2 regions of the Actinobaculum sp. 352 genome follow, and region 1 is predicted to be linked to the other one. Evidence: riboswitches for the same ligand, from Rfam matches in the RefSeq annotation. Region 1 holds a riboswitch; the other holds the start of a gene.
The links. Region 1 has a riboswitch for thiamine pyrophosphate ahead of EKN07_RS09150 (YkoF family thiamine/hydroxymethylpyrimidine-binding protein). Riboswitches for the same ligand answer to the same signal wherever they lie in the genome.
Positions count from the first base shown of each region.

Region 2: it holds a riboswitch for thiamine pyrophosphate, as region 1 does, so the genes downstream of both, EKN07_RS10200 (thiamine ABC transporter substrate-binding protein) here and EKN07_RS09150 (YkoF family thiamine/hydroxymethylpyrimidine-binding protein) in region 1, are expected to answer to the same signal.

Region 1 is NZ_RQSN01000008.1:25,789-41,421, forward strand. It holds gene EKN07_RS09100 (hypothetical protein) at 1-932, opposite strand, end outside; gene EKN07_RS09105 (hypothetical protein) at 1,060-2,217, opposite strand; gene EKN07_RS09110 (TetR/AcrR family transcriptional regulator) at 2,751-3,728, shown strand; gene EKN07_RS09115 (AMP-binding protein) at 3,915-5,807, opposite strand; gene EKN07_RS09120 (OFA family MFS transporter) at 5,817-7,061, opposite strand; gene EKN07_RS09125 (CoA-transferase) at 7,106-8,692, opposite strand; gene EKN07_RS09130 (acyl-CoA dehydrogenase family protein) at 8,987-10,132, shown strand; gene EKN07_RS09135 (energy-coupling factor transporter transmembrane component T) at 10,262-11,002, opposite strand; gene EKN07_RS09140 (ABC transporter ATP-binding protein) at 10,999-12,939, opposite strand; gene EKN07_RS09145 (ECF transporter S component) at 12,923-13,714, opposite strand; gene EKN07_RS09150 (YkoF family thiamine/hydroxymethylpyrimidine-binding protein) at 13,707-14,387, opposite strand; TPP riboswitch at 14,437-14,539, opposite strand; gene EKN07_RS09155 (hypothetical protein) at 14,661-15,308, opposite strand; gene EKN07_RS09160 (hypothetical protein) at 15,301-15,633, opposite strand, start outside.
Region 2 is NZ_RQSN01000010.1:877-16,509, reverse strand. It holds gene EKN07_RS10260 (DUF4921 family protein) at 1-785, shown strand, start outside; gene EKN07_RS10255 (SMR family transporter) at 1,212-1,526, shown strand; gene EKN07_RS10250 (SMR family transporter) at 1,523-2,086, shown strand; gene EKN07_RS10245 (hypothetical protein) at 2,253-2,912, opposite strand; gene EKN07_RS10240 (hypothetical protein) at 2,961-4,223, opposite strand; gene EKN07_RS10235 (ATP-binding cassette domain-containing protein) at 4,220-4,993, opposite strand; gene EKN07_RS10230 (hypothetical protein) at 5,167-6,231, opposite strand; gene EKN07_RS12625 (formate dehydrogenase accessory sulfurtransferase FdhD) at 6,555-7,526, opposite strand; gene EKN07_RS10220 (patatin family protein) at 7,634-8,506, shown strand; gene EKN07_RS10215 (GNAT family N-acetyltransferase) at 8,522-9,487, opposite strand; gene EKN07_RS10210 (ABC transporter ATP-binding protein) at 9,751-10,617, opposite strand; gene EKN07_RS10205 (iron ABC transporter permease) at 10,607-12,271, opposite strand; gene EKN07_RS10200 (thiamine ABC transporter substrate-binding protein) at 12,504-13,556, opposite strand; TPP riboswitch at 13,601-13,764, opposite strand; gene EKN07_RS12885 (hypothetical protein) at 13,906-14,133, shown strand; gene EKN07_RS10195 (DUF4235 domain-containing protein) at 14,164-14,448, opposite strand; gene EKN07_RS10190 (hypothetical protein) at 14,662-14,958, opposite strand; gene dcd (dCTP deaminase) at 15,175-15,633, opposite strand, start outside.

The sequences.
Region 1 (15,633 bases):
ACGTTCTGGAGTCCTGGCTTCCACCGCATAAGCGTGGGCCCCTCATAACCGTTGGAGCGAAGCCGTTCCACATCGGGCCCCGGCAAGTCGGTCCACCAATAGGCGTACCCGTCACACAAGTTCAAACTGTTGGCCGATCCCCAGCCGAGGTGAACCGCCTCGCCTTCAGGCGAAAGTGCGACGACGAGGGCTTCGCCGAAATTCGTGGGTTCAACATCGGGAAGCTGCACGGAGACTTCCCAGTCATCGAGGACTGCGCCGACGAAGGGAATGTTGCCGTCAACATGAGTAATGGTGCGGATACTGGAACCATCGAAAGGTACGTAGTAGACCTCACGTGATCTGTGATAGGGACCGGCTGGTTGGCTCCACGCTGAGAAGGTCACTCCTTCTGCGCCGAGTACCGAGAACTGGGAGAATGTGTGCCCGATGCACTGCAACTGGTGGGTTGTGAAACCTGATCCTGCCCACTCCAATTCGAAGACGCATTGTTCACTATCGTCGGCGCGGTCGGCCAGCGCGACCGTGCGTCCGTGTGCAGAATTGACCAGACCGGGGAGCCAGGCCCAGAAGAAGCCCTCGGGGGGATCAACGCTGGTGACGGCACCCGTAGATAGATCTGCCAGATAAAAGCGAGAAGCACTGTCCTCGAGGCCGGATCCCCCGTCGTAGTCGATAGCTTGGTTCTCGACCAGGAGAACAAAGTTATCATAGAACAGTACCTTCACGATTGCTCGAGTTGAGTCTTCGGGAGTTCTTGTGAGTAACACCGTGCCGTTGTGATCGAGAATCTTCACCCCACGAGGATCAGTGCCTCCGTCCGGAACGACGGTAAACTGGCCGTTCGTCTGTGACATGTCGGCAATGTCCGGGTATTGGGCGACACTAACAACCGGTTCCTCCGACTTGTCAGCGATGGGGAGGGGACTCACGTTTTCGGGAAGTGTTGGCCCTGGGTTCGGGAGAGTCGGAGCGCCGCCCGTGGGGCTGGCCGGAGAGGAGTTGCTATCGCCACAACCGCCAGCCCACACAAGCGTCACGAGAAGAACAAGACCGACGCTAAACGCCGATGTTCTGGAAAGACCTGTTTGCGTCATTTGCTTCCTTCACCTTGGTGAACGGATCCGTAACCATGGTCCGACGGAGCTTCCCGCTGAAGTCGTAGGGTTCAAAGATGTTGACGATCCCACTGCCGTTCGAGTAAACGGTGTAGCCAAACGCGACATTGAAGTGCCCACCTGTGCCGGTGCCCGCAGGAACATATGTCGACACGCCTGGACTTAGCTTTGGATGAAGAATCACCGGGGCTTTCTTGTGCCCAACAGTGCCGCTGATCTGCCCGATCCACTTACTGACGCTCCATCCACTGATAGACCTGACGACGTACCCGTTTACGCGCTGTGACCAACCGGGCATGTATCTATTGACTGCGTTTACGAAGTTATAGATCGATGTTCCCCCGCTACCCGTACCGAGCCGATTTGCCCATAGTTGCTGAGAATTAGCACTGGGGCTGCGCGGGTCGTGAAGTCCCATGAAGTTCGCTGACGCCGGACCGCACCAGTTCGAGCGCTGTTGCTTGCCTGCTCGTGTCGTGGTTACTAATCGCGCTCGCGATACGACAGTTGTCCGGGCTGCTGTGGAGGAGTTGGAATCTGTTTCCACATCGGCAAACGCGCTTTCCGCAGGGAAGGCTTCGCGAACATCGGCTGAAATGTCACCTGTGTCGGTGAATTGATCGTCGGCGAGAACCTTCCCGGCAGATGACTTAGCGTTCATCAGATCTTGTCGGAGCATTTCGCGTTGTTGATCTGGCGGAAGTGTGAGCAGGTCATAGATCGTGGACTCCCAGGGGACATCGCCACTGATTTCAGTGGATTCAGTGATGTTGTTGATGTCAAGGCGTTCTTCCAGGGGGATGTCCGTGTCTGACCAACCCCAGAAGGGGCAGTAGTATAGGGCATCTACCGGGATACAGGAAAGATGCTCGAGAAGGTCAAACTCCTGAGCTGACCTCGTTACATTCTCGCGAGTCGAGGCGCCTGAAGAACCGGTTGCCTCAAGGTTTGCGATCTCGTTGTCAAGATTCGCGACAACAGCGGTTCTGTATTGAGTTCCAAGTTGGGGGGAGGATTGGCTGTCATCATCGGTAGTTCCTGCCATTGGTGCTAGTAAGAGCGACAACGACGACACAAAGCCAACAATAGATGGTCTCATGTTGGTGTCCCTTTCTGTTATGCGACACCACCATTGGCATCGCGTACTCAGTATACATGGCTTCTGGGGTTGTGTATAGGCATTCGAGGGCTAAGTTGCGCGTCTTTTGTGTGAGAAGTGGAGGGTTTCGCGAGAAGTGTCGGGTCTTTCGCGAAGCTTCTTGAAACAACCTCCACTTCTTGGGCCGTCGGGGCTCGATAAGGCGCACGAGGCGCACGAGGAGCACAGGGCGCATGACACGGGTCGCAACGCCGTGCACCAGGCATACACAGCGCACGAGGCGGCGCACTAGGTGAAGCACGACGCGACGCATATGGCAGGTCACAGCACAGCGTGCTAGTGAAGAGACCGCCCGATGCGCGGCAGGTCCGGGTGTGAGAAGGGCCCGGTGCCGTTCGCGGCGTCGTCGTAAAATGGACAGCGGCAATCGCCGGGCGGGTTGCCGGTGCACGTACAGCGGCAGGGGCGGACCAGCACCTGCGTAGCGCCAAGGCACCAGGAAGCATCGATATACGCGAGGATAGGAGACGGTTTTGCCGGATTCGATGCCGGAATCGGCGGGGACGAACGGCGTACCAGCAGGCGCATCCGAAGTTGCCGATGCCTCACACGATGCCAGTGCCTCATGCAATGCCGATGCCTCGCAGGACTCCGAGGGAAGGTCCTCCTCGCCCGTCGACATGGCACGGGAGTTCCCTCCCGTGGAGCCTACGCACTGCGCCGCCGAACTGGCCGATGCGGGCCAGGAATCCGTGCTCGCGGGCGTTGTGCCTCTTGTGCTTGCTCACTCGGAACTCAGTAGCACCGGCTCGGTGCCCGCCTCGTCCTCCGTCGGCCGGCCGCGAGACCCTGGAATCGAAGAACGCGCACTGATGTGTGCCCTGGAGATCTACGCCCGGTTGGGCTGGTCGGGGTTCACGATCGGCAAGGTCGCCAAGCGGGGGCATATGGGCAAATCGTCGCTCTATCTGCGCTGGCCAACGAAGGAAGACATCCTGTTGGACGCTTTCAACGCGACGGACGCCTTCTTCCAACGGCACGAGGCTGAACTGGGCGATATCCCCTTCATCGAGCGCATGTTGCGGATCGCGGAACACCGGGTTCGCACGTACTACACGCCTGTCGGTCAGGCGGTCATCCGCCTCAATCTGGAGAACCAGATGTTGCCTGAGGCCGTCGGCGAATTGTGGCGGAAATCCGTCGGTGGCGCCGTTATGCGCACGCGGCATCTGATTCAAGCGGGCATCGATAACGGCGATCTACGGCCGGAGACCAACTTGGTGCAGCTGGGTGACGCCTTGGAAGGTGGAATGACTATGCATGTGCTCGCTACGCCGACTGAGTTGCGGGACCGTGCCATCGCCCGGCTGGATATCTATTCGAATGAGCTGGTTGCGGGCACGCTTGGGCCGTGGCTGACTGAGCAGGCGCTGCGCGACGTGGAAAGGCGTGGCTCACAACGCGCAGTTGCTCTTTTGCCGCTGATAGCGTTGGCTCGCCCGACGCAGTAACTTCGGCGGCAGGTGAATCAGGTGTTGCGCACGGCGTGCCCAGTCTGGGTGTAGGTGTGACCGAATAGCCTCTGAACAGGCACGAGGTGAGCGAGGTACCACTATCAGGCCGATGGTGAATTCCCAGAGCGACGACGGGTCTGTTCCCGCGGCGGGACGGCCAGGCCTGCTTCGACGGGTGAACTATCAATCCGACGCCGAGTACCACGCGTCGCCCGGGGAGTGTGAACCGGCAACGAGTTCCTGCAGGCGCTGGCGGTCAACCTTGCCCGTGGGGCCGAGCGGTAAGGCGTCGATCGCCTTGAGATGTCGGGGGAGTTTGAATCGCGCGATGCGACCATCGAGGTAATCGCGCGCCTCCTCCAGTGTGAGCGGATGGTTCGCATCCCGCGGGACGACGACGGCAAGTGGCGTCTCACCCCACCGCGCGTCGGGCACGCCGATTACCGCCACGTCTACAACGCCGGGATGCGTGCGTAATTCTCGTTCGATCTCCGCCGGGGAGATGTTCTCACCGCCAGAGATAATCAACTCCTTGATGCGCCCGCGAATGTAGAAGAAGCCTTCCTCATCGTGTTCCGCCAGGTCACCGGTGCGAAACCAGCCGTCGGCGGTGAATCCAAGATCGGCAGTGGCTCCGAGGTTCCAATATCCCCGTGTCACATTGCCGCCGCGTACCCAGATCTCGCCGACGTCTCCGGGCCCGACGTCGGTTGCCTCAGGCAGGGAAACCGTCTCGTCCGGCCCGTCGCCTGCCGCCACGCTGGCAGGGTCAACAAGACGGATATCCGTATGCGGGTATGCGCGACCGACCGAGCCAATGTGCTGCCGCACTTGCGATGGTGGCAGCATCGTTCCGCCACCACAGGTCTCCGTCATTCCCCACGAATTACACAGTGGGATGTCGCGTTCGGCGTATGCCTCGAGCAGATCGAGGGGCGCGGTTGCGCCTCCGACCACCGCGACGCGCAGGCTGGAGAGGTCCCGCCGGGCGAAGTCGGGATGGCACCGCATGGCGTCGAACATCGTGGGAACTCCGAACGTCGTCGTAACGTGTTCACGTTCGATCAACTCCAGTGCCTGCCCGACGTCAAAGGTTCGTTGAATCACCACCGTTCCGCCCGCAAGCATGGTCTGCAGCGAGAAGGTGTGTAAGCCCCCTACATGCCCGAAAGGCGCCACCGTTAGTGTCACATCGCGCGAGCAGTCACCGAGGGTGTCGACAACATTGGCCCACGATGTCCACAGATTCCGGTAAGTAATGGTCACCCCCTTGGGCCGACCGGAGGAACCGGAGGTGTACTGCAGGAGAAGTAGATCGTCGGCAGCGATCACGACCGGAGGCAGGGCGGGGCGATCAAGTTCGCCGCCCGGCAGTTCGCTGAGGCGGTGCCAACGCGCAGAGAGTGAATCCGAGACGGGATCCGTCGTTGGATCTTTGTCGTCCACAATCCAAGTGATCGGAGGCGGAGGATCCGCTGTTGCAGAGTCTGTTCCGGTTGAGCCCAGTGGGAGCGAGTCCATAACGCCGTCGAACTCATCGGCATGGCGTGGTCCGCAGATGACCACGGAGCAGCCGGCGTCGGCGATGATCGTGGCGGCCTCCCGCGCCGGAAGGCGGAAGTTGAGCGGAACGAGGACGGCGCCCAGCCGGGCCACGGAAAGGGTTGCGATCAGGTAGAGAGCGGCGTTGCGGCGGATGATTCCGACTCTGTCGCCGCGTCCGACGCCGAGTTCGGCCAATCGCGACGCCGTGCGGGTGGCAAAGCCATTGATATCGGACCGGCTCCAAGTGTGTGTGAGCACGCTGATGCACGGGTGGCTCGGGGCCTCCGCGGTCAGAAGATCAAAAGCCACCGCTAGCGATCCACCCGACGAAATCATGGCCGCACTTTCATCGCGAGAGGTTGATTCATCCGGGGTTGCGGAGCCCTTCTCGAAGGCCGCTTCGGTTTCATCCAGCGGGCTTAAGGAACTGGCCGACGCGGTCGAAGACACCGCGCCGATAGGGGTGCGAGCGGTGCACCGCAACTCGGGCGCGCCGCTCGTCCGTCCATCTGAAACATGCCCACCGCTCATAGGCCGACGTCAGCGTCCTTGCACTGGGCGGGTCTTATCCACCGCGCGATACACGAAGGTCAGCACCAGGCCGACTAGTGCGATAATCGCCGCTATGTAGAAGGCCCGTGAGAAGTCGCCGTCGGCGGATTCGGCCATATTCGAAGCCCATCGCGGTGCAACGACTCCGGACAGTGCGTAGGCGGAGAAGATGATCCCGTAGTTGACTCCTTGGTTTCGCGGGCCGAAGTTCCCCATCGTCAGCGGTGGGAAAAGGCTCATAACTCCGCCGAAGGCGAATCCGAGAACGACGACGCCGGCTGTGAGCACAGCGATTCCAGAACCGGAGCCGAGTGCCGTAAGTGCCAGTGCAGCCAACACAAAAACGATTGCCAAGGACGTGATGACGCCAATGCGGTCCGAGATCCAACCCCAGCTGATCCGACCGATGGCGTTGAACACGGCGAGAAGCGACACGTAGAGCGCCGCGGTTGCCGCGCTCAGGCCGAACATGCCCTCACTGATGGGCGAGAGATTCGAGGTGATCATCAGCCCGAAGAAAGCGCCCGCGATGAACATCGGTACCATAACCCAGAACTGGGGTGTGCCGAGCATGCCTTTCCAGTTGATCTGGCGCATCGCGCGAGTACCGCCTGAGCTGACCGGAGGGGTCCAACCGGCTGGCGTGTAGCCAGGCGGGCACGGTCGGATGAGGAACAGACCGACGGCCGCCACAACGACGGCGAACACGACGCCGAGGGTGACAAATGCCTTCGATACACCTAAGGAAGAGACCAGTGTGCGCCCCAACGGAGCGAACAGGGCGGAGCCGGCGCCCATGCCGCCGGTGATAACTCCGGAGGCGAAGCCACGCTTGTCGGGGAAGAACTTCAAGGTGTTGTTCAATGCTGCCGAGTACATCATGCCTTGCCCAAAACCGGCAACTATGCCGTAGGCGAGGTAGAAGACGGGCAGGCTGGTTGCCAGTCCGGCAATGATGTGGCCTGATCCGAAGAGCAGGCCGCCCAGGATCACAAGTTTGCGTGAATGCCCGTGATCAAGCAGAAACCCGGAGAGCACCATGACAATGGGTGCCAACATGGATGTCAACCCGAAGGCGAACATAACACTGGGCATGTCCCAGCCGCGCAGCTGTGCGAACGGCTGGGCGAAAACGGAGAAGGAGTAGAGTGCGCCACCCATAAGTAGGGCGACGACGGCGCCTACCAGCACCATGTTGCGGTTGGGGGCGGTTGTAGATGGCGGAGTCGTCATTCAAAAGCCTTTCTATGCGTGTGGTGGGATTTGCGGTGTAGCGTCTATTGCGATGCCTCGGCAGCAACGCGAGCATCAATGGTGGTACGTAGGTTCCCCCACTCCTCGCGGAAGAGCCCCGGATCCATTTCCTTCAGGTCGGCGGCAATGGCCGGGCGGAAGTCCATCTGCTCCAGGATGTGTTTCTTGAGGTCTATACCTGGTGCGATTTCGGTCAGGACCACCTCACCGTCGCGTAATTCGAAGACGGCTCGTTCCGTCACGTACACGACCTTTTGTCCGATGGCTGCCGAGCGTGCCCCGGAGAAGGTAACTTGTTCGACGTCGCGCACGAACTTATGGATCCTGCCCTCTTCGACGATTTCGCATCTGCCCTCACCGAATTGGACCTTGAGGCCACCTGCGGTGAAGGTTCCGGCGAAGACCACGCGCTTCGCGGTGGCCGTGATATTGATGAAGCCGCCGCATCCGGCCACGCGGCCATTGAATTTCGAAACGTTGAGATTACCGTGGCTGTCCGCCTGGGCGAGGCCGAGGATGGTCAGATCGAGGCCACCGCCGTCGTAGTAGTCGAACTGTTCGTGCATGCCAACTTGGGCGAGGGCGTTGTAGCTGTGCCCGAAGTTTTTATCGTCGGCGGCTGTTCCGCCCACGGCACCGGCCTCGGTGGTCAGCAGCGCGTAGTCGGAGATGCCCTCGTCGGACATGATCACTCCGACTTCCGCCGGGACTCCGACGCCGAGATTCATCACATCGCCGGGGCGGATTTCGGCTGCGGCGCGGCGTGCCATCACCTTTCGCTCGGTCAGCGGTATGGGTTTGAAGCCGGAGACCGGTACCTTGACCTGCCCCGAGAAGGCGGGGTTGTACTGCGTGTACTCGGTCTGCATGTGGTTCTCCGGTTCCGAGACGACGATGTAATCGACGACGTTGCCGGGAACGCGCACGAGATTCGGGTCAAGCGAACCCGTTTGTACCACTGTTTTCGCCTGGGCGATAACAATGCCTCCCGAGTTGTGGACGGCCTGGGCGATGGGCAGAATCTCCATCTTCAGGCCCTCCTGCTCCATGGTGAGATTCCCGGCCTCGTCGGCATACGTGCCTCGAATCAGTCCGATGTCGATGGGGAAGGCGCGGTAGAAGAGATACTCATCACCGTCGAGTTCGACGAGCTTGACCAGATCTTCGGTTGTCACATCGTTGACCTTCGCGCCTTCCAGGCGGGGATCGACGAAGGTTCCCAGTCCGACCTTGGTGATGACTCCCGGACGGCGGGCGGCGATTTCGCGGTACAACGCTGTGATCACGCCTTGCGGGAGGTTGTAACATTCGAGTTTGTTCTCGGCTGCCAGTTTTCCCAGATCGGGCGAGGCGGACATAATCCCGCCGATCCAGCGTTTCACGAGGCCTTCATAGGAAAGCTTACTTAAGCCCTCGCGTTTGCCACGCGCTCCGACGGCGGATGAGTTGATAATGGTCAGACCGTGCGGTCCATCGCCGCCGATCCAGCGTTCTTCCAGTGCTGCGATAACCTCTTGGTTGACGCAGGAAAGTCCGAATCCAGAGAAGGCGACCGTATCGCCGTCCTTGATAAGTGCTGCGGCGTCTGCCGCCGAGATGACTTTCGCCATGAACTACTCCCTTGCAGTTAACCGGTGCCGACTATGGCAGCGGGGCGTTGACGGGTGGGAGGTCCCAGAGCCGAAATCTCCCGCGTGTTTTGAGTCTAACATCCATTACACACCAATACGGACTACTTTGGTCCTATATTTGATTGTGTGGGACTGCTTACGCTCGATACGACGGCTCCGCCCCTTCGTCGTCGTACGGCACAGTTGCCGGTGAGCGAGAAGTGGATAACGGCTTCCTGTTCTAAGAGGATGGTCGGAACCGCGCATAACTACACAACCGGAAAGGAACCAACGATGGATTTCAGCCTGACGGAAGAGCAGGAACTCTTGCTGGCAAGCCTCGATGAACTGCTCGACGAGTACGCAACACCGGCCTATATTGCCGAGGTCGACGCCAAACATGAACAGCCGGTCGCCTTCAAGAAGGCGATGCATGAGGCGGGATTCCTGACGCTGGGATTCCCCGAGGAGTACGGCGGCACGCCCATCGATACCGTCACCATGTGCATGATCGGAGAGCGGGTTGCCGCGCGCGGGCTCAACCTCGGATACGCCACGGAAATCCTGCAGGTGCTGGATATTTTGGAGTTCGGCTCGGAGGAGCAGAAGCAACAGGTACTCTCGGTACTTGCCGACGGCGGTGTGCCCTTTGCACTCGCCTTCACCGAACCGCAGGCCGGATCGGACTCCTCGAGTATGCAGATGACTGCAGAGCATCGTGACGGCAAGGTCTACTTCAACGGAACAAAGACGCTGATCACCAACGCGGTGGGAACCAAGTACCTGTTGACAATGGCACGCAATCCCGACGCCGAGGATCCGCGCCGCGCCATCTCGATGTACCTGGTCCCTACCGATACTCCCGGAATTGAGCTGACGCCGATCGACAAGATGTGTTGGCATACCGCCGATTCCTCCGAGATCTACTACAACAATGCCGAGGTGGACGAGTCCTGCCTCGTAGGCGTCAAGGGCAACGGCTTCGTGCAGCTGATGAAGAACTTCGAGGTAGAGCGCATTATGACCTCCACACAGTCACTTGGGCTGGCGGAGGCTGCCTTCCAAGACGCGGCCGAGTATGCGGCTAGCCGCGTACAGTTCGGGAAGCCGATCGGTAGTTTCCAGCTTATTCAGGAGAAGCTGACCGATATGGCGATCAAGATCGAGAACATGAAGAACATCATCTACCACTCGGCGTGGATGGTCGACAACAAGTGCCTCGATCGCAAGCAGGCCGCCCTGTGCAAGCGGTACTGCTCAATCGCCGCCTTCGAGGTGTGCGACGACGCCCTGCAGATTCATGGCGGCGTCGGCGTGACTGAGGGCGTGCGTGTGGAGCGGCTGTGGCGCGACGCCCGCGGGCATCGATTCGGCGGCGGCACCGACGAGATCATGGTGCATGTGGCGGGCCGCCAGATCGTGCGTGAGCATACGAAGTGAGGCGCGGGTGTGGGGGCCGCCGGGGAGGTGGCGCCCACACCCGGAGGATTGTCCTTCTCCTACGTTTAGCATTCCTTGATGCCTATCGCATAAGTTAGGTGTATTCGCAGGATCCAGCTCGGTAACGTGTCATACCAGTATGACGGTCAAGGCGAAAACACACATGGTCGCCAATAACAGGACAAGGTCACCAAAGGAGAAGGTCATCGGGTCGCGGATGGTGTGGCCCGTACGGCCCAAGCCGCGCGATTCGAGCGCCAACGCTATTCGCTCGGATGAGCGGATAGAAGTGACCAGTAGGGCGAAGGCAGCGCGGGCGAAGCTTTTGACGCCTTGGCGCGGTGCCCCCCTTCGTGTTAGGGGTGCCCGCACCGCTTGTGCGGCGCGAATCGTCGTCCAACGAGTGGGCATGGCTTCCAACATGCGGTGGCCGGACAGAATCGCATAGGCGTAACGAGGGCTGAGATGTAGGTTCTGGATGAGGCTGATCATCAGGTCGCGTGGCCGGGTGGTGGCGAGAAAACCTACGGTGAGCACTCCGATCAGCATGGCGCGTAATGCGAGAGCGGCTCCGATTGAGAGCCCTTCAATCGTGATCGGCACCGGCAACGTTGCCCATAAGCGGAGCCCCGGCCTGCTCATGGCGTTAACGAGAACGATCCCCATCGCGAAGGAGAGGAAGGGGATCTGCGAGAGTATGATCGTCCGCCAGGGAACACGGCCCGCTGCACGTACTCCGGCGAGCGCCGTCGTGTACAGCACGAGAATCGGCAGTGGTCGGAAGAGGAATAGAACCGCAATGGATACGGCGAGGACAGCAGCGGCTTTCACCAGTGGATGACGCCTCGCCAGCCACGAGTCTCGTATCATCGCCCCGCTTCCAATGCCATGTCGTCAAGCGCTTGTAATAGGTGGGAGAGCTCACTTCGAGTATGGTCGCGTGAAGCCTGGTGCGGGGGATTTTGATCAACCGGTGCCTGACTGTTCCCTCTTGCCGTAGTTCCTGCCGTGTGATGGACGGGTTGATGTACCCGGCCGGAGTACGGTTGAGCGCGATTCTCTTGTTCTGCAGTCCATGCCGCCAGCTCGGTTACCAACCGTGGCGGGCACAGATGTGCCGCGGCGCAGAGAGCAGGGTCTGCAAAAACGGTAGCCGGAGGCCCATCTGCCACAATCCTCCCGTCGGCGAGGACGATCACGCGATCCGCGTATGCCGCTACCGCCCGCATGTCATGGCTGGAGACGGCGACGCAGACACCGCCGTCGGCGTGTTGACGCAAGCACCGCATTACCGAGATCGCGGCGTGCCGATCCAGCCCGAAAGTCGGCTCGTCGGCAAGGAGAACGGGACGGTTGTGTGCCAGTATGGCTGCCAGGCTGAGTAGGCGTTTCTGCCCGCCGGAAAGCCGAAATGGATCACGGTCGGCAAATGGTGTCAGGCCGAACTCCGCCAGCAGTGCTCCGGCAGGTGCACGGTCGCTCAGCCCATACTCCACTTCAGCCAGAACGGTCCGTCCGGCGAACTGATGCTCGGGATTTTGGAACACGACGCCGACGCGTGGTGCCTGGACGGTGCCGCTATGCGGCGGAATTAGCTTGGCAAGAGTATGCAGCAGGGTTGATTTCCCGGATCCATTGGAACCAACAAGCGCTGTTAGTTCCCCCGCGTATAAGGTGAAGTTGATTCCTGCGACGACAGGTGGATCAGTTTTTTGTCGAATGGTCCTCGTTATGGCGAGGTCGCGAGCGACGACGACGGCTCGTTTCGTTCTGGTACTGTGCTGCGAGGCGGTGCGGGCGGTCTCGAAGCCTTCGTCGGCGTCAAAGTCGTGGCCCGTACTGAAGTCGTTGCCAGCGCTCAAAGTGCGGCTTGTGCCGAAACTGCCGCCGCTGCTGAAGTCGTTGCCGGTTCCGACTCTGCATCGTATTGTCTCGATGTCGATCTCACCGGCTTCTCCAATGATCGCGTCGTCGGCGTCGTTTCCCAAGAGCGCCCGTAACTCCACATCAATGGGCAGCCAGCAGCCCTGCCCGATGAGTTCACGGACCTGACCCCAACGGGCCTTGGATATCCGGAGGTCCCAACGCAGTTCGCCGCTCGGGCCGAGTACGAGCCAGCGGTCGGGCAGTCCTTTCAATCCGTCGGCGGCTGCCAGTTCATCAAGGCGGTGCTCGACCAGTATCATCGCCGCATCGGTTTCGTGGCGGATAGACGTGATGGTCTCGCGTACAGCGGTGATTCCGTCGGCGTCGAGCATGGAGGTAGGTTCGTCCAAGAGGAGTAGTCGGGGGTGTGCGACGACGGCGGTGGCCAGGCTAATACGTTGTAACTCGCCGCCTGATAAGGCTTGTGTTGTTCTGCCCCGTAGCCCTTCAGCGCCACTGATGCGAAGTGCCCAGCCGATCCGCTGTTCCATCTGTGCAGCGGGAAATCCGAGGTTCTCCAGCGGAAGGGCGACCTCATCGTCAACATCGGACAGGCATATCGACGACTCGGGATCCTGCATTGCCACGCCAATGAGGTCGGCAAGGTCATAGACCTGATGGTCCTGTGGCCTGCGTCCGGTGACTTCGAGTTCTCCACTGACTCTGGCAGCGAAGGCGTTGGGAATGGCGCCGTGCAACAGGCGTATCAGGCTGGATTTCCCCGAGCCGGTCGGGCCGACCAGCAACACGCTCTCACCCATCTCAAGGCTGAAGGTCAAGGGACCGACGCCGGTACCGGTGGGGAATAGGCAGCTTACGTCCCGTGCTCGCACAACCACGCGGTCGCCGGTACCGGATTGGTCGTTACTGGTACTTGTCATAAGAGGTACCGGTATCACTTTCGCCGTGTGGTGATGCTTCCGCTGCTCGGGTCGGAGCGGTGGGGTGTTGCGATGTGCTGCGGGATGCGGGCCGGTTCTGCCGGGGTAACCGCTGTGCACCATCCGACCGCTGTGTACCTTCTGACCACGGCGCATCTTCCGACCGCTGTGCACCCTCCCGCACGATGGCGAAATCGTCCAAAACGCCGGTAGAACGTAGTGCTTCTACTATGACTTTTGCGAGCAGACCGCCCAGGACAAGGCCGGAGACCGCCTGTATACCGAAACGGGCGAGGATAATGGACTGTCCCCACCAGCCTGAGCGGAAAGCGTTGAGAACGAAAACAGCCGCAGCTCCGCAGGCGCCCGATAGCGCGTAGATTCCCCATCCAAAGCGGCGGTAGCGGGTCAGTGTGAAGGGCAACTCCGAACCTAAGCCCTGTAGCGTTGCCGAGAGAAGTAGCATGGGGCCAACCGGAGAACCGAGGAATACTACCTCAACAACGGCGGCGATGACCTCCGCAATAACTCCTACTCCTGGGTACCGGATAATCGCAATGGCGATCGGCGCCACCAGCAGCCATCCGCCGAACAAGATGTGCTGGGCAAGGTCGCCACCCGGCCCCATAGCGATGGCGAGGGCATTCCATGCCTGCACTAAGGCCCAGTACAGGAAGCCGAAGACGACGGCGAGCATCACCAGTAGGACGATGTCACGCATGGCGAGGCCGCGCCGGGTGGGTTTCGCGGGTGCGTGGTCCGTCTTCTCAGACATCGGTTCCTCCTGCCACGAGTGGAGAAATGTCATCGGTGGTATGTGACGGACTGTTGAGTGACAAGGTCAGATGCGAAGTGACATGCTGAACGGAGTTTCCCACGTGCACCCATGCGGCGAATACGCTTGCGAGGATGGTGCCGATGTCGCCGGCGAGTCGAGTGACAAAGTGGTGCGATCCGCGGAAGACGCCGCTTTCCTTCGCGATGTCTATCGCCTTTGCAATATCGCGCATGTGGTCGGGAGTGCCACCGAGTGCCGCTGTGTCGGCAAGAGGATAGAGAGTCCATTCGGCGGTCGCGTATCGGCCGGTCACGCGCCCGCTTGGAGTATCGACGACACGAGGGCTGACACGGCCGGGTGTGGAGCAGGCGACTTCGCCGGGGCACCCGCGTGACAGGAGCAGAGTGATGGAGGCGTGTGCTCCGGTTGCCGCAATGGCCTCCGCCAGGTCGGTGACATAGCGGAGAAGTGTGGCTTCCTCTCCGCCGAGATATGTGCTGACATCGCCGGTTTCGACGACGAGGCCGGTGGCATCAGTTTGAGCCAATGCTGAGAGAATCTGGTCGGCAAAGTGATCAGACATAATTGCGGCGGTGATTCGTGCACCAACGCCAAAAGCCAGCGGGTCGGCGACCGTGGTCGGTATCGCGGCTGGTTGTTTCGGAGACATCAGGGAATTCTCCCTTCTATATCCGGGAGAAGGATGCACCCCCTATGGCGCGTCCCCTGAGATCGCTTCCTCCACCGGCATTACCCGGATCAGGTTCAACGGTCGGAGCAGTGCTCCCTCTCAGCCCGATCTGGGCTCCCGTGCGTCTTCGACCTTACCACGACTAGAGATCCCAGGCGACTACACCGCCCATCTGTCGCCTAGTATCGCCTCGGGGAGCGACTGCCCCTTATTGTTCGCGATGCTGGGGATTCCGATGATGACCCGCACTTCTCAGTTGTTGCCACTTGGTTGTTGCGCAGGCTCTTCGATCGTTCGGGTTGTGGTGGGTGTGGTGGTTTCTTTTGGTGCAAACCGGGTGGGATCGGTGTTGCCTGCTGCAGCTACCGGTTTCATGAGGGGAGAGGGAGCCGTTCCGGTTTGTTGCGTCGTGGGTTGGTCGTCATCCGAGTCGGATTGCTTCTGGATCGGCAGCGGGATGCGAAGTTTCTTCGGGATGGCGAAGAAGATGCCGCAGGCGACGAAAGTCAGGGAGACGACGAGTGACTCGCGAGCGTCCCGTGCTGCTATGCAACCGTTAACCCACGCAGCATCAATCATCCCATCTGCCTCGCTATAGAGTTCGTCGGGTTGTGCATCAAGATAGTCCTGGCGGGCGTTGCCTGCCTCGCTGGTGAATCTCAGAACGGCGTTTGGGGAGCTGCCGAATCCCGGTTTGAAAACAGGGACGCAGTGGACGGTGGCGTCGGTGTAGGTGTCGTCGTGGAAGGTGGGTTCGTGTAGTGCGAGCCAGGCGATGCCATAGGTGGCGATGAAGAGGAAGAGGAAGCGGATGAATGTGCCGGTGATATGGTAGCGGGTGTCATTCATTGCTGGGTCAGATAGTGCCGATGTCTGTGTTGGAGTTTGTGGTTCAGACATGATGCCTCCATTCCGGAGTGGTGCGTGTGGGGCGAGGTTTTCGACGTGGCAGTGTGATGGTGACGCATCGCGTGAAAGGAATGGAGAGAGCAACGACGAGTGAGGCGGCGCCGGTGAAGAGGATGTCGATCCGCCTGTCCATGCGCGCGACATGACAGGCCGTGGGCCAAGATGCCTTTAGCATTTTTTGTATGTCGTCGCCATAGCTCATATCGTCGGCGTACTCATCGAAGGCGGTGAGGGTTTGTTCGTCGGGCTGGACCACGTTGCCTGGCACTGCGCCGAATGTTGGATAGATGATCGGAGCGCAATGCACACGCCCAAT
Region 2 (15,633 bases), on a different contig from region 1:
ATGATCTGATCGTGGCACGGCGGCATTTCGTCGACGGCGCCACGGATACGTCTCAGTTGGCCTCTGCAGGCACGCTCACCCCTCAGGAGCACCAGTGGTACATGCGTCTGACCATTGATGCCATGCGTGACCTGTACGAGAAGAACCGCTACGCGAAGTATGTGCAAGTGTTCCAGAACTGGCTGAAGCCGGCGGGTGCCTCATTCGATCATTTGCATAAGCAGCTGGTCGCCATTGATGAGCGGTCAGTAAATTCACGCGTCGAAGTGCCGAAGGCGCGCGCCAACCCGAACTACTTCAACGAGGCGGGCCCCGATTACGCGGCCTCCCAGAACTTGGTGATTGCGGAGAATCGGCACGCGGTTGCCATTGCCGGCTTCGGGCATCGCTATCCGACGCTGGAGGTGTGGAGCCGTTCGGCGGCCTGCCAGCCCTGGGACCACGGTGCCGCCGAAGTGCGGGATGTATCGGATCTGGTTCACGCCATGCACGCGGCCACCGGCACCCACATCCCGACCAATGAGGAGTGGTACAGCCGCCCGATGGATGTGGACGTGCCTATTCCGTGGCGAATTCTCATCAAGTGGCGCACCTCCACCTTGGCCGGTTTCGAGGGCGGCACGAAGATCTACGTCAATACCATTGATCCTTGGTCGCTACGCGACCGCGTGGTCCCCCGCCTGCTGGAACTGCGCGCAGAGGGAAAACTTGCTTCCGGGATCAATATCGCCACCGAATGCTCCTGCCGGGTCAATTCGCTGCGCTACAACCCGAATCTGCAGTAATACCAATGGCCGGTGCTCCGGGCGTGATTTCTGCTATCGCATCCGAGGCGCGGTGGCTCGATCAGGTGGGATACGCGCTTGGACGGCCCGAGTGAGGGCGACTCGGCCTGGTGGAAGATGGGCCGGGATACTTCGAGTAGGTGCGCTTCGGCCTGGTGTGACCCGGAATCGGGCGGTCCGCGTTCGAGCATCCCGCGTCGGAATAGCCCACATCGGGGTAGCCCGCGGTGGCGCGTCCGGCCGTGGAGCCATCCCAACGGGCACACCTCGAACAGGAGTGGCCTAGGCGGACCGAGGATCATCCGGCGACCTGTTTGGCGGCTTCTCGGTCGGGCCCATCTGGGGAGCGGTAGAGGCAGATTCAAGGTCATGCCGTGGTGAAAACAGGGATTCTGGTGAAAACGCGGAAGTAGCGAGGAGAGACGAATGGACTGGCTGATACTTGTCGGCTCAGGAACGTTGGAAGCCGTGTGGGCGCATGCGCTGGGGCGCTCTGATGGATTACGCCGCCTGCGGCCCGCTCTCCTGTTCCTGGTCGCCAGCACGCTATCCGTGGCCGGCCTGGGCATCGCGCTGCGCACAATCCCTGCGGGCACAGGATACGCCGTGTGGACGGCCGTGGGCGCCGGCCTGACGACCATCTGGGCGTTCATCACCCGCACCGAGCGAGTCTCGGTAACAAAGGCCTGCTGTATCGCCGGGATCATCGTCGCCGTCGTCGGATTGAAGGTGACGGCGTGACGGTGGAGGCTAGCGGACGAATGCACGACGACGGAACCAGCAGTTGCGGCACCGCAGACACCGGCAAAGAGTCCGACGACGTCTCCGGGGCACAGACGAGCGAGCCTGCCGACCGTGGCATTCGGCAAACTGACTCCGCGAACAGCGACGCCGGGGGCGCGGGCGACACCGCGGAAGGAGGCGCCGGAGGGGCAGGAGACGGGAAGAACCGAACTCGCCAGCGCGGCCGCGGCGGCGCATGGGTACTGCTAATAGGAGCCGGTGTACTTGAGGCCGTGTGGGCTCATGCGCTCGGCCAGCTCTCTGGTTTTGGACTGCCCCTATTGGTGTTCCTGGCGGCGTTGCTCGGGTCAACGATTGGCCTGGCGCTGGCGATGCAGCGCCTGCCGACGGCGGTGGCGTATTCGGTGTGGACGGGTATTGGTGCGTCACTGGCAGTCATCTGGGGAATGGTTCGCGGCAGCGAACCGGTTTCCGCCCTGCGGATCGCGTTGCTAGCGCTGCTGGTGGCCTGCGTCGTCGGGCTGCACGCCATCCCGGAAGAGCGCGGGGCCGAGTAACGCGCCGGTAGCGCACACCTTGCATGGCCGCGCAGTATCAACGCAGTGGAGCCGAACATGCTCGCTCAACGCAACAGAGCCGCTCAACGCAACAGGGCCGAACACGCCCTACCGCCGAGCATAGCGGTGCCCCGCGCATCCCGCGGAGACACGATCAGAAGGTGCCCTACAGACGTCCCTTCCGCCACGGCGGTACCATGCGAGTGAACCAGGCAACTGCCAGTGCCGCCACAATCAGCACCGCCATCCACACCCATCTGACACTTCCGTCGAAGCCAGCCCCTGTTGATTCATTGCGCACAAAGGTCCACGTAAAGGGAAGCGCCCAGAGTGCAATGTTTTGTGCTTGCGCATGCAGAATTAGCGCTACCAACACCAGGAGCAGAACCGATCCCCAAGCGAATCCTGCCAAACAGACGCATATGACGGCGAGCGCGGCGACAGCCAGTACGTTGCCGACGATAACCACCGGGTCGGGCATACCCGGCGTCATGAGTTCGGCTGGAATCTTCACGAGCAGGTATAGGCCCACCGGCAACACCAGTGCCGCAGCCGCAGCAGCAAGCGCTCTCCACGTCAGGCTCCTTTTGCCCAGCGCCTCCCAGAGCGGAAAGCGCGGCGCCGCTGCGGCAACAATTGCCCAGGCAAGCAGCCAGCAGGCGAGTTCCCGCATGGGAATGGGGCGCCCTACAATCTGAGAGCCTTCCCCGAAGAAGTACACCTCATCGGGGAACTTCATCAGCAGCAGGGCAGCGAGAAGAACTGCGACGAGCGGGGCGATAACACGCCTGCCCACACGCCATACTGGTGCTCGTAGTCTATGCATTGCAGTACTTTCGTTGGCTTGGGCTAGCCGCCACCCCAGCTTCCCCTCTCATTGCTCCAGTTGCGGAGCATACTCGCAGTTCAGAATCTCGTCGCGGTGCTCGTGGTACAAACCGACAACCTCACTATCGGGCGCGGAGAAAAGCATGCGTATATATATATTCTCCGTGTACATGTCTTCCGCTAGATTGTCGATTGTCTCCTGGTCTTGCATTGCCCACAGAGTTAGTGCATGTGAAAAGTCCAGCGACGCACCCGGTTTACACTGATTGAGCCCCGTGTAGGAAGCCGCAATCTCAAATCGCGTCTGTTCTTGCTCCCCCGGAGAAAAGTGGTAGCCATGAGACGGCATATCGACCGGCAAATAACTGGAGAATCCCTCTCCCCCTCCGGTCTGTAGTTGTTCCTCGACTGCGTTAACATCCTCCACTGCCTCTGACAGTAAGGGCGCTTCCTCGGCAGCAAGACATACCTCTGTGCCAGCCGTCGTCGAGGAGCATACAACCTCGTCCACCTCATAGAATGCGGTGACTCGCGGACAACGCGATCCCCACAGCACCAACACCGCAAGGGCAACCACGCAACCGCCGAGGCTTGTTATTGCCGGAAGTCTGCCATACCCGGCCGCCATACGCTGCCATGTAAATATAGCCATGACACCAAGCAATCCGGCCGCAAGAACCAAGGCTTCCATTCCCCACCACGCCGGACTCACCGCACCGCGCTGGGTCAACTGACCACCTATCACGGAGAATGCCAACGGCGCCATTTCACCGGAAAAGCCGTTCCTTCCACTCAATCCACTCATCAATAGTTGTGGAGCAAAAGCCATCGCAGCGCCAAGCACGATGGAAAGCAGAATTGCCCACCACCGTGCGATTGCCAGACCTAAGAAGAAGCCGAGTGCCTTGACAAGAAGAAGCCCGACCGGAGCCGTCGCCATACGAACCCAGTCAAGTTCTCCGCCGGTAGCCCGGGTAGCGAGTATCGGTGGCACAATCAAAGCAGCGGCAGTAAAACTCAGCAGCACCGGCACCGCGAAACGCCCGAACTCGCGCAACGCCTGCCCGCCAGCAGCCCGAGTAGCCACGGGCGAGGCAAGTGGAGAGTTCCTATCGCAATACCAGTAGGCAGTCAGGCAGGCGAGCCCGGCCAAGGCGGGAGCCGTATACAGCAGACTTGCCAGCGGCACCACCGAAAGGATGGCCGGAGACACATACAACCCACCGAGGTGCTGGATACCCAGCACCAGCACGCCGCCGATGGCCAGCACAACGCCAGTGACTATGACACCCAAGTTACTTCGTCTCATACGGCGCCTTTACTCAAGATAGTTAAGTATGCCAGTTCTAGGGGTGACCCCATAACACCTTGCTCTCCCGCGAATTCCACATTGACCTGTGATTCCAGGTCCCTGGGAGATCCGGTGTACTTGACGCGGCCGTTTGATATCACTGCCATGTGATCACAAAGAATCGCTACGTCTTCAATCAGGTGAGTCGAGAGGATCACGCATGTGTCGCGCCCGATCTCCTTGAGAGCGCTACGCAAGCCCATGCGGATTTCCGGGTCCAACCCCACCGTTGGTTCATCGAGCACCAGAACCTCGGGACGATGTGCGATGGTTGCCGCAATTCCTACCCGTTGCCGCTGGCCGCCGGAGAGTCTACCCACCCGTTGTTCCATCAGATCGGAAATCTCGAGCAGTTCGGCCGCTTCACCGGCCCGTTCTCTTGCCTCGGAAGATGGCACCCCATGCGACCATGCCGCATAAGCAATCGTGTCTGCCACCCGCATATGCGGTACAAGGCGGAAACTCTGCGGCAGCACACCCAGCCGATCACGCGCCGCCTGCATACCACTCCGTGTGCTGACATCATGACCGCATATCGTAACGCTACCCGAACGCGCCCGCCGCAGCGTCGATATCACCGAGAGCAGGGTAGTTTTTCCGGCACCGTTCGGACCAACGATTCCCGTCACCCCACGCGATGCGGCGAGATCGATATCGTGCAGGATCTGCCGACGTCCATAGTTGAAGCTAACACTCGCCAAGGCGACCATCGGGTCCGGCTTCACCATCGGTCACACTCCAATCCCCAGTGATTGCCCGCAGGGTGCGGACGCCACGACGGGTCCGCTTGAAAGGCACTCTCCTCGCACCGATCATCGTAGCAAATATGATCCGAGAAGCCTTGTTACACAAGCGGTTGCGTCGCTAAGCACCTGACCCCAGTCGCGCACGGCACTGGGTCTCAATTCGCCCACGCCGAACCGGCTTCACGGCAGCTACCTTCACCTCGCTTCGAGCCACGCCACTTCCTCTTCGGCGTTTCGGCCGCCCAAGCATTCCCCTGCCCGGATTCCCACGCGCTGCCTTGCCCAACCGAGGGCGAACTCGGCGTCGGAAAGGTCTCGGCCGCATCAGGAACGGGCTGCGCGGTCGTCTGGCTGGAACCGCTGTATATCCCGGGCACGTCGGATATCCCCGGCACGCCATCAGCATCATTGATATCCACCGGATTAGTGGGCACACCGTTGACTTCATTGGCATACGCCGTGGCCTGCCCAAGCTGATCAGGGCTGGGGACCGGCGGGGAATCCATGCTGCCAGTCTCGTAATACGTCGTGTCATAGCCTCCAAAATCGTCCGGATAGGGTATCGGCTCGCCCGGCGCGACGTCGTCAATGAGCGGACGCGGGTAATCTCCCCACACATGTGGCGGCACTAGTTGGCACAGCTCAACCATGCGCCGCTCGAGGTGACCGAACTCCTCAACCTCGTAGTCATCCCCGCCAAGACCCACGATCAAGCCGGGTAGCAGATGCAGCTCCCGGAAGGGGGCGCTATACATCCAGTCGCGTACCGCGGGAACCAGAAAACTGAGGGCAAAGGGCTCGGAATCCGAGCGAATATCCCAGTCGACATTGAACTTCTCGCTCGCCGTTTCAATGTCATTGTGCTTGAAGTTGAAGAATCCCTCCGGCTTGATACGCGTCCTGGGAAAAAGCGGGTCAATTGCCACGGTGAAGAACGGCCGCCGATGTGTCGTTTGATTGTTGCCAGATCCAGTTGTCCACTGGAGCACCCCATATGTCCTGCCCCTGCGCGTTACAACATACTTCGCCGTTGCGCGTCTATCGACGTTGCATTCATTTCCGAGGTATCTGCCAAGATCGCGGTCGGTACCAACATACTCGAGTCCCAGCCGCGTGCTCGCTTCCCGGATTCGATCAACCTTGTTATTCTCCAAGGCCCGCGTTGTGACCCCGATGATCGCCACGAAGACAATAAACAAGAATACGATGAGTCCACCCACGTCAGCTCCTTCACCTCGTTCTAGTTTTGCGCTGTCCATCCGCCACGGGCTGCTGCCCGACTCGCGCGGCAGGCCTGCCACTGCAAATGCAGTGCCAACGCCATCCCGGACGGGTACCGGTAAGTATCCAACCGAGTGGTAGCAACTGTTGGCGGATAATATGGCTATCCTGTCATATTCGCTTCCGATATGACAGCCGAAACAATGGGGAGCGCTCCCCACACCGGTCTTTCTACCACAGCTCCCTGTATCCCCACACCAGCCGTTCGGCCACAACTCCCAGTAGTAATCGCGGCGGCCTAGTCCCCTCCCTCAAGGCTCTCTTATTCCCCTTCTACAGGGCCCTCTTCAACCCGGTCCGCGACGGTCAACACCACCACATCCGGCTCCGGTGCGGCGTCCTGCACCACAGCCAAAGTCACGCCGTATTCCGCCGCCATGTCGATGGCAGACGAACTAGGCGGGTGCATACCCACCACAATAGGTAGCCCTGCTCGAACTGCCCGGGTCATCACGTGAATATCCGGAATGCCACTCACTCCCAGTACGGCACCTTCCAGTGGCATAAGACCTGCGAGCACGGCCCATCCCACCGCCTTGTCGACCGCCTGCCCCAGATGTATATCGGTCCGTACCGTGGAGATTCCCGGCAGTGTCAGCGATGCCGCCGAGTAGACGCGCTCCTGCGCGAGTTTGGCGACGATGCGGCGCAACAGTGCCGCCTCCACAATGGTCACGTCCTCCCTGATCGCCACCGGCGCGACGACGTCGTCGAACCCGCCTGATCGTGCTGCGACGTCGTCAAGCGCATCCGGCCCAGCAGGGGATTCACGCCCGTCCCCCGACGCGATGCTCTGAAGAACGGAACTCTCTCCAGCACGCTTCACCCGCCCTTGCGGTGATGTAGCCGGCCCCGGCACCTTCCACTGAGAGGAGCTAACTCCCACGTCGGCGGTAACCGAACCCGCAGCCGCCAATGTCGCTGCGTCATTGACCGTTACCGAGACGACGTTGTAACTGTTCTCGGCGCACCCGGCGCCCTCCGAGATGCTCCTTCCCTCGCAGTAGCGCGCGCTACGAACGTCATCGCGCCCCGATATAAGGCCCTCCCCCAGCAGATAGCCGTGCACCAATTCAAGATCATGCCCTGGGGTGCGCAGCAGCCGCACCAGGCACCTTCCGTCTGCCCGGAGCTCAAGCGGCTCTTCGAACGGAACACGTATTTCGCGCGTACGGCCGGGATAAAGTGGATCGACGACGGCGCCGCGTCGGCGCCCGGTGGGGGACTGACTCACATGTTCAGCCTAGACGATGAGGACGGCTTAACAGGCTCGTCAATCACACCTTCTTGCCATCGGCCTCACGTGAACTACACTGAAAGTCTGCGAAAGGAAGATCAGCCATGTCCCGTTTGGAGGAGACAGCCCTCATTTTCGAAGGGGGCGGCATGCGTGCCAGCGGCACCGCACCGGTGGTCGTCACCCTCATTGAGCAGGGCCTGCAGTTTCCACACGTATCAGGCATTTCCGCCGGCTCCTCTCACACCGCCAACTATCTGGCTGGGGAGGCCAAGCGGGCCGAGGAATGCTTCGTAGACTTCGCCGACGACCCCAACTTCGGCTCCCTTGGCACGTTTCTGCGCGGCGAAGGCTTTTTCAACGCGCATTACATTTACGAGGAGACCGGCAACGAGGGCCAGGCGCTCCCGTACAACTACGACGCTTTCCATAACAACACGGCCGCCGTGCGCATCGGCGCCTTCCGGGTCTCCGATGGCCGCGAGGTGTACTGGTCAAAGGACGACATCGCCGATAAGCCCGATCTCATGCGGAAGGTGCGGGCCTCGTCGACCATGCCCGGCCTCATGCCGCCGGTCGAAATCGACGACGAGCTGTACGTCGACGGCGCGCTCGGCCCCTCGGGTGGGATTCCTCTGGACGCGGCGATGGCGGATGGGTATGAACGTTTCTTCGTCGTTCTGACCCGCCCGCGAAGCTATCGCAAGCATCCCCCGCGTAACCCACAGTTCTACCGTCGATACTTCCACCAGTATCCGCGCGTGGCGGATGCTCTAATGACGCGCTGGCGCAATTACAACCGGAGCCGGGACAAGCTCCTGGAACTGGAGCGCCGTGGGCAGGCCTATCTGTACTTTCCGGAGGCAATGTCCGTCACCAATCACGAGCGGAACGTGGAAAAGCTACGCGCAAATTACGACGCCGGATGGGAGCAGGCGCAGCGGCAGTTGCCGGAATGGCTCGACTGGCTCGCCTAACAAACCGGACCCAGCTCAGCCCACTGCGACATCGCCCGGCACTGCGACGCTATCGCTGCTGCCTGCGTCGTCGGCACTCATACGCGCAGGTTCCAGCATCACGGTTCGCTCGGTGAGCGCAAAGCCGACCGAGTCGTATATGGCCTGCGCCGCGAAATTATCCGCCACAACACGCAGATTGATATGCCGCACGCCTTCAGCCTTGAGCCGCTCAGCCAGTGCAACAAGCGCGGCGCGTGAATGCCCGTGCCCGCGATAGGGGCGGTACACGTACAGATTCCATAGGAAAGCGCAATGCCCGTCGATTTCCGCCCATATGCCGCCGATTGTGCGCGTATCTGTACAGATCGCACATACTTCGTGCCCCGGCGTGGAAACGCCGTCGGAGAGCAGACGCTCGCACTCGGCCAGGTTCTTCGCGGCGAGTTCACGGGCGTCACTGCCGGGGTTCACATTTGCCTCATGCCGCCCCAGTGATTCGCACACCGCGTCGAGGAAGGTGCCGAGTTCACCCGCGCCCATCGTGCGCAGGTGGATTGCCTCCGCCCCCTCTGCAGGGACGAAACCGAGCCGTGGTAGAGACACGGACATATGCCGCAGCACTTCCCGGTGCGGCAGCGCATCGAAAAGCGCGGCAGCACTCTGGTCGCCGGGAAAGAAACTGACTTCGGCTTCCCGTCCGTCGAGGACGGTACACAGGGCCTCCCGCCATTGACCGTGTGGGTCGGTATCGATTTTCGCGTCGACGACGGCGAGTTTCGGGCGCTCTTTCACCCACAGCCACTGCGTGCAATTGTCATTGACAAAGATACGCGATCCGCGGGGAACCCCCACACGAAAGGTCTTGAGAATCCGGGCAGAGAAAAGCTCGGCGACCTCGCAGCGCAATGCGCCGGACGCCTCGCGAATTCGCGTCATATGATCAACCGCGCGCGGCGCCCATGTGGCGACTTCAGCTGCGGTGATCTCCCGGACCAACATAGTCTAACTCTAGGGGACCTAAGTCTTGGGCGCCAATGGTATTCCGCAGAATAATCGGGCGTGCGGCTAACAGCGCACCAGGTGAGACGATGGTCATCAAATCTAGGTCTTTCCGACTACCTGCGGCGGGCTCTCTTCCTCGCTGCTCGTGTGTGTATTTCCCGGTTCGCGTGCGCCGACTGGCAGTAGAGGCCTGGCGGCCCACCTCGCCCTCAATGAAACCGGTTCGTGCCCCGGCCAGCAGACTCCTTGCTTTACGTATGTCAGAGCTCGCCTCGGATTTGCGCCACTGTTCCCACCCGGGTGATACGACCGTCGTCTATCAGCGCCACACGGTCCGCCACGGTGAAGGCCTCCTCGTGGTCGTGCGTCACGTACACCGCGCATGTTCCCGACGCCGTCAGGATCCGCCGCAGTTCGGCGGAGAGTTCCTCGCGCAATGCGCGGTCCAATGCGGAAAGTGGCTCATCCAGTAGCAGGACCGCAGGGCGTGGGGCAAGTGATCGCGCGAGGGCTACACGTTGTGCCTGCCCTCCCGACAGCGTCGTGACGGCACGCTCGCCGTATCCGGCCAAGCCGACCAGTTCCAAGAGTCGATCCACTTCCGCGTTGATGGAGCAACGCCTGAGGCGACGCCGCCGCAACCACCCCGCAGCGCGATAATCAGCTTCACAAGTAGGCTGGCCGTCCGGTCTGGTGGTTTCCCGACCGGAGGCAGGCAAGTCCGCCTCCTCCTCTGCCCCTGAAGACCGAGGCCTCTCCAACCCGTAGGCAATATTGCGGCGGACATTGCGATGGGGAAAGAGCTGCCCGTCTTGAAAAACCATGCCGCATCCGCGCAAATGGGCAGGTAGGCGAGTTACCTCACGGCCCGCCATCAACACCTGACCGGAGGTCACCCTTTCCAGCCCGGCAATCGCACGCAACAGCGATGACTTGCCCGAGCCGGAGGCGCCGAGTAGCGCGATGATCTCGCCGTCGTCGACGGAGAGGCTAACTCCATGAATTGCTTCAAAGCCGTCCGGATACGTCACGACGACGTCGTGCAACTCCAACCCATAACGGACCGGTGGCGCGGATCGCCCCTCCTTAACGGGCGTGGGCGGCGTACCGCCTCGCTCAGAATCCATGAGCGCTTCTCCTTTCTATCCCGCGTGGCCGCAGATTCTCGCATAATGCCATCACACCGGCGGTGACCACGGCGAGGATAACCGAGGCGGCCATCGCCATACCGTAGTTATTCGCGCCCGCCCGGCCCAGCAGCCGTGCAATAAGTACCGGCAAGGTCATGTAATCGGCCGATGCCAGGAAACTGGTGGCCCCGAACTCGCCCAGAGATATCGCGAAGGCAAAGCCCGTGGCAAGCCCCAAACCTCGAATCATAAAGGGAAAATCAACGGTGGCAAGGACCCGGCCGGGTCCGGCGCCCAGCGTTGCCGCCGCCTCGCGCAGGCGTGGGTCAATGGCCCGAAGCACCGGCACAAGCACCCTCACCACAAGGGGAAGGGCAACAACAGCCTGCGCAAGCGGCACCAGCATGCCGTTGCCCGCCAGGTTCAGCGGTGGCCCCTGCAAGGAAATGAAGAAACCGAAACCGACGGTGACGGCCGAAACTCCCAGCGGCAGCATGACGGCACTGTCCAGTAGTGCCTGCGCGCGTGCCAGCCTGCGGGACCTCACCCGCCGCGAAAGCACCAGTGCAAGTGGAATCCCCACTGCCAGCGCAATACAGGTGGCGTCCACGGCGATCCGCACTGAGTGGCTCAGCGCGTCAAGCACCGTGGCCCCACCGGTGAAGCCGGAACCAGAGGTGGAGAGCAGGCGATAGTTCTCCACACTCCACTGACCGTCCCGCCGCAAGGATCGCACCACGAGGGAGGCCATGGGTGCCACGAGCAGCGCCGCGATCACCACGAGTGTGACGACTAGGGCGGGCAGGTCGGGCCGACGCAACCGGTGCTCCGATCCGGAGCGCAGCCGCAAGGCGACATCCGTTCCTCGGCTCATACGGCGCGAGATGAGCAAGGACAATACGACGACGGTGAGTTGCAGGCAGGAGAATACCGCCGCCGTGCGCAGATCCAGATAGGTGGAGGTCTGTACCCAGATTTCCGTTTCTAGTGTGCCGTAGCCCGGGCGGCCCAACGTCTGCACGACGCCATACGCCGTCGCGCAGAAAAGGAATACCAATCCACCGGAAGCGGCGATTGACGGCCCAAGCGTCGGCAGGGTCACGGTGCGCAAGACGCGCCAGGGCCGCGCTCCGAGCGTGCGGGCGGCCTCGGCGGTGCGCGGATCCAGGCTCAGCCACATGGTGCCCACGGTGCGGATCACTACCGAAAGATTGAAGAAGACCAGGGCCAAGACCACAGCATTCGGCGTGCCATCCAAACCCGCAAAGGAATAAAGACCGCCCTTACCCAGCAGAGCGCGGAAAGCCGCACCAACTACCACGGTGGGCAGTACGAAGGGGACGGTGGCAATTGCCCGCAGCAGGCGCCTGCCCGGAAAACGGCAGCAGTATAACACATAGGCGGCCGGAATCCCGAGCACCACGGATCCTGCGGTGCCCGCGAGCGCCATCCATATCGTCTGCCAGGCGATGCGCCACGTGCGGCCGCTGCCCAGCACCTCGGCGAAGGCTGAGAAGTTCAGGGAGCCGTCGGCAAAGAATCCCCTTGCGAGCATGGCGAGCACCGGCCACGCGAAGAAAACCGCCAGGAAAGCCAGCGGTACCAGCGCGGCCAGCGCCCAGAAGATGCGCGTCAGGATTCTCGCCGACATCAGGCGTTACGGCCTAACTGGTGTCCGGCGCTATATCCAGGCCCCAATCCAGCGCTGAAGCCCCGCAGCTGGCGCGCACTGCCTTCCCGCAGTCGGCAAGCCGTAGCGCCCTGCCACGGTGAGCCGCTTCGGTAGTGCAAACGCCGAACCGTACGAGCCTGCACTCTTGCGTCACATGGTTTCGTCACCGTACGAGCCTGCACTCTTGCGTCACATGGTTTCGTCATGGCCTTTACGACCGACTCTCGAACAGCTCGGTCCAGTCCTTGATCCAAGTCTCCCGCTGGGAGGCCACCTCCTGCGGGTCCACCAGCAGCGGGCTCTCTGCCAGGGATGCGTTCGCCGCCCACTGTTCCGGCAGGTCGATCATGGAGTTCACCGGGTACATATACATACTCTCCGGCAGAGCGGCTTGCACGTCGTCGGAAAGCATGAAATCGATGAATGCCTGCGCGCCTTCCGGGTTGGTCGCCCCTGCCACCACGCCCGCGTATTCCACCTGGCGGGTACAGGTGGCCTCCAGCGATCCGGTCGCTCCGTCTGTTTCCGCGGGCGACGACGCATATGACACCACGAGCGGATAGTCGCCTTGGCCGTCTGCTCCGGAGAAGTCGGTGTAGTAGGCGTCCGACCAGCCGTCGTCGACCTTTGCGCCACCCTCCAGCAGCTGCGCCCAGTAGTCCAGGTATCCGTCGGTCCCCGCGTCGGCGATAGTTGCGGTGAGGAAGGCGAAACCCGGCGACGACGTCGCCGGATTCTCCACCACCAGCAGTTTCGCGTATTCCGGCCTCGCCAGATCGGCTAAGGTTTCCGGCTCTTCCATGCCGTGATCCGCGAACCAGCGATGGTCCACGTTCACGCATACGTCACCCATATCGATCGGCGTGAGGGCATCGTCCAGCACGTACTGCTCTGCAGAGTCAGGCAGGTGATCGGAAGTGTACGCGACCAGCACACCCTCGTTAAGAGCTGAGTGGGCCGAGTAGTTATCGATACCGTACACGCCGTCGACTGTCGGGTGATCCTTGGTGAGAATCAGTTGGTTGACGACGACGCCGGCGTCGCCGGGCGATGTGGTCTTCAGCGTGTAACCGGACTCCTCCTCGAAGCGCTGCACGAGCTCATCTGGTAGAGCGAAGGAATCATGCGTGAGGATCGTGACGGTTTTATGGGCAGTGCCGTCCGTGCCGGAATTATTCGACCGCTGGTCGGCGGCAGAACAGGCTCCGAGGGCTAACGTGAATGTGGTAAGAGCGGCGAGCACCGCTCGGTGGGAACGTGACATGTTCTCCTCCATCTCTGGAGGGCCCACCACACCCTTTGCGGTGGGGAGAGAAGGACTCGACTTCCTTCGCCGGTATGAACCGGATCAGGTTCGAGGGTCTGCTTTCGCACTCTCAGCGCTCTCCTGCGGGTCCCGGGTTGCGGCCGTGGCGCTGACACCTCGACTGCAACCTCCGGGACACCCTTCGGGCGCTCCCCTGTCGTGTTTTCCATCGTAGCAAAACGGAGTGGGCGGAGACCTCCGGTCGGTACGCCCTGAGACGATCACGCTGAGGTCGGGTTTCGCTCGTGCCGGGGACGGCTTTCAGCGGAGGGGCGAATGTCGACCATGCGGAAGTCTGACGTCGAACGTGCCGAGGCCGGATATCAACGACGGCAAGTTGGGTATCGACGATGCCGAACTCGGATGCCGACGACAGCGAAGTCGGATATCGAACGTGCCGAGGCCGGATATCAACGACGGCGGGTCGGGTATCAACTTTGCCAAGATCGGACGTCAACGACGGGCAGACGGGATATCAACAGCGGCTTGCTGTGAGTACGGTCGAGTCCGTATTGATCGCGGATGGACCGGGTGAACTCAGACCCGCCCCGCTCGGGTGACGGCATCAGCCTTCCGCTTGTGCCACACCTTTACCTATGGCCGCCAACGCGCGGTCCATGCCATACCACTTCGCCGTGCGGCGGATAACGACTTGGTTGATCGCCGCGCCCACCGCTGCCGAGATGACGGAGAAGATCAGCACGTCTCGCAGCGGGTCGATGAGATTGTCGTCTTCTCGCGGGCTTTGTTTGCCAGTGACACCCTTCCACAGCACATCAACGGCCTTGTTGGCGACGAGGCCGGAAACGATACCCGCACCGGCGCTGACTACTTTCCACCCGATGTCCATTTTGGTCCTCTCTCGGCGAGCCAGGTGGCTGGCCTGCCGTTGACATCCTAGAAGTTGACATCCTTGATCTGGTCTGCCGTTCACTTCCTAGAAGGAGTCTAGTGGAACTGCGTCCGGGAACGAACCTTCTTCACCGGCCCACTAGCTGCAGCGCCTCCGGCATCGACGCTCGGGCGGCACTAAATCGACGCTCGGGCAGCGCTGAATCGATGCCTAGCGGCCGTGAATCAGGACCCTCCCAGCTGTCATTTCCTCGGCGTCGAAACCGCGTACCCGGCAGATCGTCATCTCCAACTGCGAGTGCACCCCGTGAACCTCGTCGTGCCGAACCCCGGCCCACATGCCAACTCGCCGCACCCCGGCCCACGTGCCCACTTCTTGTTGTTGTATCCGCGTGGACCATACGGCGAGCCGGGCGTCCAACTCTTCGCCGCTCACATCCCACACGCCAGACAGACCCGCCACCTGGCACCCGTCAACCACATAGCGGTTCTGACTGTCATGTGTCAAAATCCCGTCCAAACGATGACAATGTGGAATCTCTCAATTTAAAGAATGGCGGAATCTCGCGGATTTCGCAGGTCGACTCGATGGGCCGACTTTCGTTTGGACGGGATTTTGACACCGACCCAACAAGGTCGGCCGCCCGGAATGGAAATGCAGGCCCAACACCAGCGCCCGACCGGGGACCGACGCCTGAAAGGCACCCACCTCGGTGCCCGTCTCTCAATCCAGCGGCCGGTTTCCCACGTCGACCCGATGGAAACCGAGGTGCGAGCGCGACGCCGTCGGCCCGCGCTGGCCCTGATAACGGGACCCCAATGCCCCGTGCCCATACGGGCTCTCCGCAGGGAAAGAAAGACGGAAGAAGCACAGCTGACCGACCTTCATACCCGGATAAAGCTTGATGGGCATGGTCGCCGTATTCGAGAGTTCCAAGGTCACATGGCCGGAGAAACCCGGATCGATGAACCCTGCGGTGGAGTGGGTGAGCAACCCAAGGCGACCTAAGGAGGACTTACCCTCCAGCCGGGCGGCGACGTCGTCGCCTAAGGTCACCACTTCGAAAGTGGAGCCGAGGACAAACTCACCCGGATGCAGAACAAACTCTCCATCGGCATCGACATCAATGAGACGAGTCAAACCGGACTGGTCGGCGGCAGGGTCGATAACCGGATACTTGTG